DNA from 2 places in the Variovorax sp. GrIS 2.14 genome. Region 2 is predicted to be linked to the other one. Evidence: predicted binding sites of a transcription regulator. Region 2 holds the regulator's gene; the other holds the start of a gene.
What was found. Region 2 encodes NrdR, which represses ribonucleotide reductase genes. Its sites were predicted from a motif close to CACNANATNTNGTG; they were not measured.

Region 1 (3,410 bases), on a different contig from region 2:
TCGATACGGGTGCAAGCAAATCGGCGGTCGTGGCTGCGAGCGGGTTGGCCGCGCTGGCCCGGCTGGTCGGCGATTCGGAACCGATGCGGATCGTCAAGTCGCGCATCGCCAAGGTCGCGCGCGGCATGGCGCCGGTGCTGGTGCGCGGCGAGTCGGGCACTGGCAAGGAACTGGTCGCGCGCGCCGTGCATGCCTGCAGCCAGCGCAGCGACGGGCCCTTCGTCGCAGTCAATTGCGGCGCCATTCCGGAGAACCTGCTCGAGGCAGAGTTCTTCGGCGCGCGCAAGGGCTCGTACACCGGCTCGTCGCAAGACCGCGACGGCTACTTTCAGGCGGCGCGTGGCGGCACCTTGTTTCTGGACGAGATCGGCGACCTGCCAATCGCCATGCAGTCGAAGTTGCTGCGCGCCATCCAGGAGCGCAACGTGCGGCCGATCGGCTCGACGCAGGAAGACGCGGTCGATGTGCGCATCGTCAGCGCGACGCACAAGGATCTGCACGCCGAGGTGCTGGCGAGCCGGTTTAGGCAAGACCTTTTCTATCGGCTCAACGTGATCGAGATCGCGGTGCCAGCGCTGCGCGAGCGGCGCGAAGATCTGCCGGCGCTGTGCACCGCGCTGCTCGAACGCATCGCGCACGAAGCCGGCATGCCGGTGCCGACGCTGTCGGCCGACGTGCTGCGCCGGCTCGCGCTGCATCCGCTGAACGGCAACGTGCGCGAGCTTGAAAACCTGTTGCATCGCGCCGTCGCGTTGAACGATGGCGATGAGCTGCATCTGGATCTGATGGGGTCTGATTCGGGACTGGCGAGCCTGGCTGCGATGACGAGTTCTGCGGCTTCGGGCACGGCCGATGTGGCGAACGATGCAGCAGGTGGTGCGCGCGTGGCGAGCACCGCTGATCTGCACGACGCCCCCATCGGCTCGAACAGCACGACATCGATGCCGCATGAAGCGAAGGCGCCGCCGCCCGCGGTGCCGTCCGACCTGCAGACCTATCTCGATCAACAGGAGCGCGAGATCCTCGTGCGCGCGCTGCATGAAAGCGGCTTCAATCGCACCGCAGCGGCGGCGCGACTTGGCTTGAGCCTGCGGCAGATCCGCTATCGCATTGCACGACTCGGCATTGCGACACCGAACGGCGACGATGGACATGGCGTCGCCATCGATGAATGAGGGGGTTGGCGTGGATGGTGCGGGGGATGGAATTGCGAACGGCGCAGCGATGTGGAACACAGGCTGGTACCGCTTTGCCAGGCAACTGCATTCGCCGAACTTCGGCCCGCGCCCTGTCGGCGCGCAGATCGATCTGATCGTGCTGCATTCGATCAGCCTGCCACCTGCGCAATACGGCGGCGACGAGGTGCAGCAGCTCTTCACCAATCGCCTCGACTGGGACGCACACCCGTACTTCAAGAGCATCCGCGGCGTCGAGGTGTCGTCGCATTTTTATGTGCGGCGCGACGGCGAACTCTGGCAGTTCGTCAGCTGCGACGATCGTGCCTGGCACGCAGGTCCATCGGCATGGCGCGGCCGCACCAACTGCAACGACGATTCGATCGGCATCGAGCTCGAAGGGCTCGAAGGTGCGCTCTTCGAAGACGCGCAATACGAGGCGCTTGCCGGCCTCTGCCCCGCCATCGCACAGCACTACCCGATCGCCTTCGTCGCCGGCCATGAACACATTGCACCCGGACGCAAACAAGACCCGGGGCCAGGCTTCGCATGGCGGCGTCTGCGCGACGCAACGGGTTGGAAAAAAGATATGTTTCCCGAGGTCGCCATCGGACCTTGATATTGCACTGCAAACATGGCGCGCGGCGCTGTTTCGCATCGCAGCAACCATGCGGTTCGCAGGTGCAAAAGCGGCCGAAAACCGCATGGCTGCTGGGTTGGAATAACGTAGGGTAGCAACCACGCCGCATGCCCGGCATCTACGACGCCACGCACACCGCGAACCGGCAGAATGTGCAGTTTTTCACAAACATCGAAGTTCGTCGAAAACACTACATCTAGTGGTTGTGGGGCCCTCAGACCCTAGATATAGTGTGCCGTCCGGAACAAATGCCTGAATGGCTCCGGAATAGAACGCCGACCACCGATGTCCGCGTCTCCAACAAGAATTGCCAACCGAGGACCGAATGCAAACAGCCCAGAACACACCGTCCGCATCGCGCAACGCGCTATCTACCAACGGCAGCCCCAACGCCACCAGCAGCGCTCGCGACACCGCCGGATCGCCCGCCGGCAATGCGCTCGCGCACTACCAGATCATTCGCCGCAACGGCGCGGTGGTCCCGTTCGAACCGAACAAGATCGCCATCGCGATGATGAAGGCCTTTCTCGCCGTGCACGGCACGCAAGGCGCGGCGTCTGCCAGCGTGCGCGAAACCGTCGACGGCCTTACGCAAGCGGTCGTGCGCGCCATGGTGCGCTCGCGTCCGGGCGGCGGCACCTTCCACATCGAAGACGTGCAGGACTCGGTCGAACTCGGCCTGATGCGCGGCGGTCATCATGAAATCGCGCGTGCCTATGTGCTGTACCGCGAACGCCGCACGCAAGAGCGCGCCAAGCAAGGTGCGCAAGACGCGCCGGTCGCGCCGATCATCCATGTGCTCGACTGCGGCGAGCGTGTCGCGCTCGACCTGAACGAGCTCAAGGGCCTGATCGAGTCCGCCTGCGAAGGTCTGGGCGACAGCATCACTGCGGCACCGATCCAGGCCGAGACGATGCGGAACCTCTACGACGGCGTGCCGCTCGACGAGGTTTACAAGGCATCGATCCTGGCAGCCCGCACGCTGATCGAAAAAGATCCGGACTACACGTTCGCCACCGCGCGCCTGCTGCTGCATACGATCTTCAAAGAAATTCTCGGCCGCGAAGTGATGCCGGTCGAGCGCTCGCAAGCCTACGTCGACTACTTTCCGCAGTTCATCAAGAAGGGCGTCGACAACGAACTGCTCGACGAGAAGCTGCTGCAGTACGACTTGCCCCGCCTGGGCGCCGCGCTCAAGGCTGAGCGCGACCTGCAGTTCGACTACCTCGGCCTGCAAACGCTGTACGACCGCTACTTCCTGCACATCCGCAAAGACCGCATCGAACTGCCGCAGGCGTTCTTCATGCGCGTTGCGATGGGTCTGTCGCTCGGCGAAATCGACCGCGAAGCGCGCGCTATCGAGTTCTACGAAGTGCTGTCGTCTTTCGACTTCATGTCGAGCACGCCGACGCTGTTCAACGCCGGCACGCTGCGCTCGCAACTGTCGAGCTGCTATCTGACGACAGTGCCCGACGACCTCGACGGCATCTACGAATCGATCAAGGAAAACGCGCTGCTGTCGAAGTTCGCCGGCGGCTTGGGCAACGACTGGACCCGCGTTCGCGCACTCGGCAGCCACATCAAGGGCACCAATG
Region 2 (3,410 bases):
CCTTCAGCAGGTGTTCAGCCGTTCGCCTGGGCAGCCCTTGTTTGGTTGAAGAACAAGGACATCGTCTTCAAAGGACTGCCATGTACCCGCGCAATATTCTGGTCGAACAGACCGATCCTGAAATCTGGGCTGCTATCCAGGCCGAGAACGCTCGCCAGGAACAGCACATCGAGCTGATCGCGAGCGAAAACTACGCTTCACCTGCCGTCATGCAGGCGCAAGGCTCACAGCTCACCAACAAGTACGCTGAAGGCTATCCTGGCAAGCGTTACTACGGCGGCTGCGAGTTCGTGGACATCGCCGAACAATTGGCCATCGACCGTATCAAGCAGATTTTTGGCGCCGACGCTGCCAATGTTCAGCCGCATTGCGGCGCGTCTGCCAACGAAGCCGTGATGCTGGCCTTTTTGAAGCCGGGCGACACCATCATGGGCATGAGTCTGGCCGAAGGCGGTCACCTGACGCACGGCATGCCGCTCAACATCAGCGGCAAGTGGTTCAACGTGGTGAGCTATGGGCTCGACGCCAAGGAAGAGATCGACTACGACGCCATGGAGCGCAAGGCGCGTGAGCATCTGCCCAAGCTCATCATTGCCGGCGCCTCGGCGTATTCGCTGCGCATCGATTTCGAGCGCTTCGCCAAGGTGGCGAAAGACATCGGTGCGATCTTCATGGTCGACATCGCGCACTACGCCGGTCTGGTCGCAGCGGGCGTGTACCCCAACCCGGTCCCCTTCGCGGATGTCGTTACCTCGACGACGCACAAAAGCCTGCGCGGCCCGCGCGGCGGCATCATCCTGATGAAGTCGCAGCATGAAAAAGCCATTAACAGCGCGATCTTCCCTGGCTTGCAAGGCGGTCCACTGATGCACGTGATCGCAGCCAAGGCCGTTGCCTTCAAGGAAGCCATGACGCCCGAGTTCAAGGCTTACCAGCAGCAGGTCGTGAAAAACGCGCAGATCGTCGCCGAAACGCTAACCGAACGCGGCTTGCGCATCGTGAGCGGCCGCACCGAAAGCCACGTCATGCTGGTCGACCTGCGCGCCAAGGGAATCACCGGCAAGGAAGCCGAAGCGGTACTCGGCAGCGCGCATATGACGATCAATAAGAACGCCATTCCCAACGACCCTGAAAAGCCCATGGTGACCAGCGGCGTTCGCATCGGCACGCCGGCCATGACGACGCGCGGCTTCAAGGACGAAGAGGCGCGCCAGACAGCCCATCTGATCGCCGACGTGCTCGAAAACCCACGCGATGAAGCGAACATCGACGCGGTACGCGTCAAGGTGCATGCGTTGACCAGCCGCTTCCCGGTCTACAGCTGAACATGCGCACGGTGACCGCATGAAATGCCCTTTTTGCGGTCACCTCGAAACGCAGGTCGTCGAGACCCGTGTTTCAGAAGATGCGGACTTTGTGCGCAGGCGCCGTCAGTGCGCCGACTGCGACAAGCGCTTCACCACCTACGAGCGGCCGGAGGTCAACTTTCCTGCGGTCGTCAAAAAAGACGGCAGCCGTGCCGACTTCGATTCGCGCAAGGTTCGTGCGTCGATGGTGTTGGCGCTGCGCAAGCGACCAGTGAGCATCGAGCAAATCGACAGCGCCCTTATGCGCATCGAGCAAAAGCTGCTGTCCAGCGGGTTGCGGGAGATCGACTCGGCCAAGGTCGGCGAACTGGTCATGCGCGAACTCAAGCGGCTCGACAAGGTCGCTTACGTCCGCTTCGCGTCGGTGTATCGGAGCTTCGAAGACGTGGATGAATTCAGGCAGTTGCTGCGCGACATTTAGTGGCGCATCTGTAGCGCATCAGAAGCGCATCGACGTTACCAAACGTCGTTTTCTTCTGCGAACTTCGTCAATTCGAGTTTGCAAAGATTCTAAAAGGTCGCATCTGCATCGAACCAGCCCGATCGTCCATCTAGATCGACCGGCGAGGCATTTTTGCCTCCTTCTTTCGTGTAACGGCCCGTAGCATGCGGGCCCTATGCGACGCATATCCTTACTCACCGCCTATTCGTCAAAGTCGACTCACCTCGTCTCTGGCGTCACGGCCATCGAGTTGATGGTTGTCGTGTCGCTCGTCGGAATACTGGCCGCGCTCGCCGCGCCGAGCTTCCGTAGCGTCATCGAAAACTACCGCGTCCGACGCGCTACCGAGGACCTCGTCTCCACCATCTACCTGGCGCGCGCGGAAGGCATCAAGCGCGGTGGCGGCATCGTGCTTCGCAAGGCTGCCGCAGCGAATTGCAGCGGCGCCACTCAAATCGAGCAGTGGGATTGCGGCTGGTTCGTCTTTGTGGACTCGAACGGCAACAAGCTCATCGACCCGGGTGAAGAAACGATTCAAACCGCGCCCGCTGCGACGGGCGTCTCCATTACCTTCACTTTGCACAACGCGCTGGCGTCTGTCGACCGCTGGGGACAGTTCAGCGGTGCCGGCGCGTTCGGCTTTATCGTGCGGCCCTCTGGCAACACATCGGCCGCCAGTACAACGGCGCTGTGCATGAGCAGCGGCGGTCGTCTGGCAACACGCAAAGGGGTGACCTCATGCCAGGCCTGAAACGACAAAGCGGCGTCTCGCTCATCGAATCGCTGGTCGCGACGACGATTCTGGCGATCGGCAGCCTTGGGCTGCTCACCGTCCAGATCCGCACCTTGGCCGAAACGCAGACCAGCGTGCACCGGGCCCAGGCCGTTCGCGCCATCGAGGATCTGGCAGAGCGCATCAAGGCCAACCCGGACGGCTTCGGCCAGCTCCGCACTGGCGCATACGCAAGCCCATGGGACGCGACACCCATCGCTGCGTCGGATGCCTGCGATGTCAACGCATGCAGCCCGGCTGAGCTGGCCCGATCGGACATCGCCCAGTGGCGAAAAACGATCGCCCGCACCTTGCCACTGGGACAAGCCAAAGTCTTCACCGATGAATCGGTTGCCGCTGCCGACCGACGTCAGCTGGGTGTGATGGTGGGTTGGCGCGCGAACGAGCGGACGGGCGATGGTGTCTCGCCGTTCGATCTGAAAGTAGATGCTGCGGGTGTCGCTTGTCCCGAGGGACTCATCTGCCATCTCGTCTATGTGCAGCCCTGAATTTTCATCTGCCCGAGGTCGTCGGGCTCAAAGCGGCGCCTCCCTGATCGAGTTGCTCGTCGGTTTGACGCTCGGCCTGATGGTCGTCGCGGCCGCGATCGGCACATTGATCGTCTCAAGAACTGCGTCAGGCACGGTCGGCGATCTGAGCCAATTGCAGCAGCAAGGCTCCTACGCGCTGCGTGTCATGGGCATTCAGATTCGTCAGGCCGGGTCGGTCGCGCCCGTCAAGGATTCGGTCAACTCGCTCTACAGTTTCAAGGACACCTTCATCGGCTTCGGTGGGAATTCAAGCGTGGTGACTGGTGCCGATGGCGCCG

Region 1: a site for NrdR is predicted at 2,004-2,017, ahead of RCH10_RS06700 (ribonucleoside-diphosphate reductase subunit alpha). Genes of this name have one in related genera too.

What each region holds. Positions count from the first base shown of each region.
Region 1 is NZ_JBJXIA010000003.1:125,463-128,872, reverse strand. Features, by position in the region: gene RCH10_RS06710 (sigma-54-dependent transcriptional regulator) at 1-1,175, shown strand, start outside; gene ampD (1,6-anhydro-N-acetylmuramyl-L-alanine amidase AmpD) at 1,168-1,794, shown strand; gene RCH10_RS06700 (ribonucleoside-diphosphate reductase subunit alpha) at 2,141-3,410, shown strand, end outside.
Region 2 is NZ_JBJXIA010000004.1:310,326-313,735, reverse strand. Features, by position in the region: ZMP/ZTP riboswitch at 1-39, shown strand, start outside; gene glyA (serine hydroxymethyltransferase) at 81-1,325, shown strand; gene nrdR (transcriptional regulator NrdR) at 1,345-1,788, shown strand; gene RCH10_RS09670 (GspH/FimT family pseudopilin) at 1,985-2,560, shown strand; gene pilV (type IV pilus modification protein PilV) at 2,548-3,090, shown strand; gene RCH10_RS09660 (hypothetical protein) at 3,143-3,410, shown strand, end outside.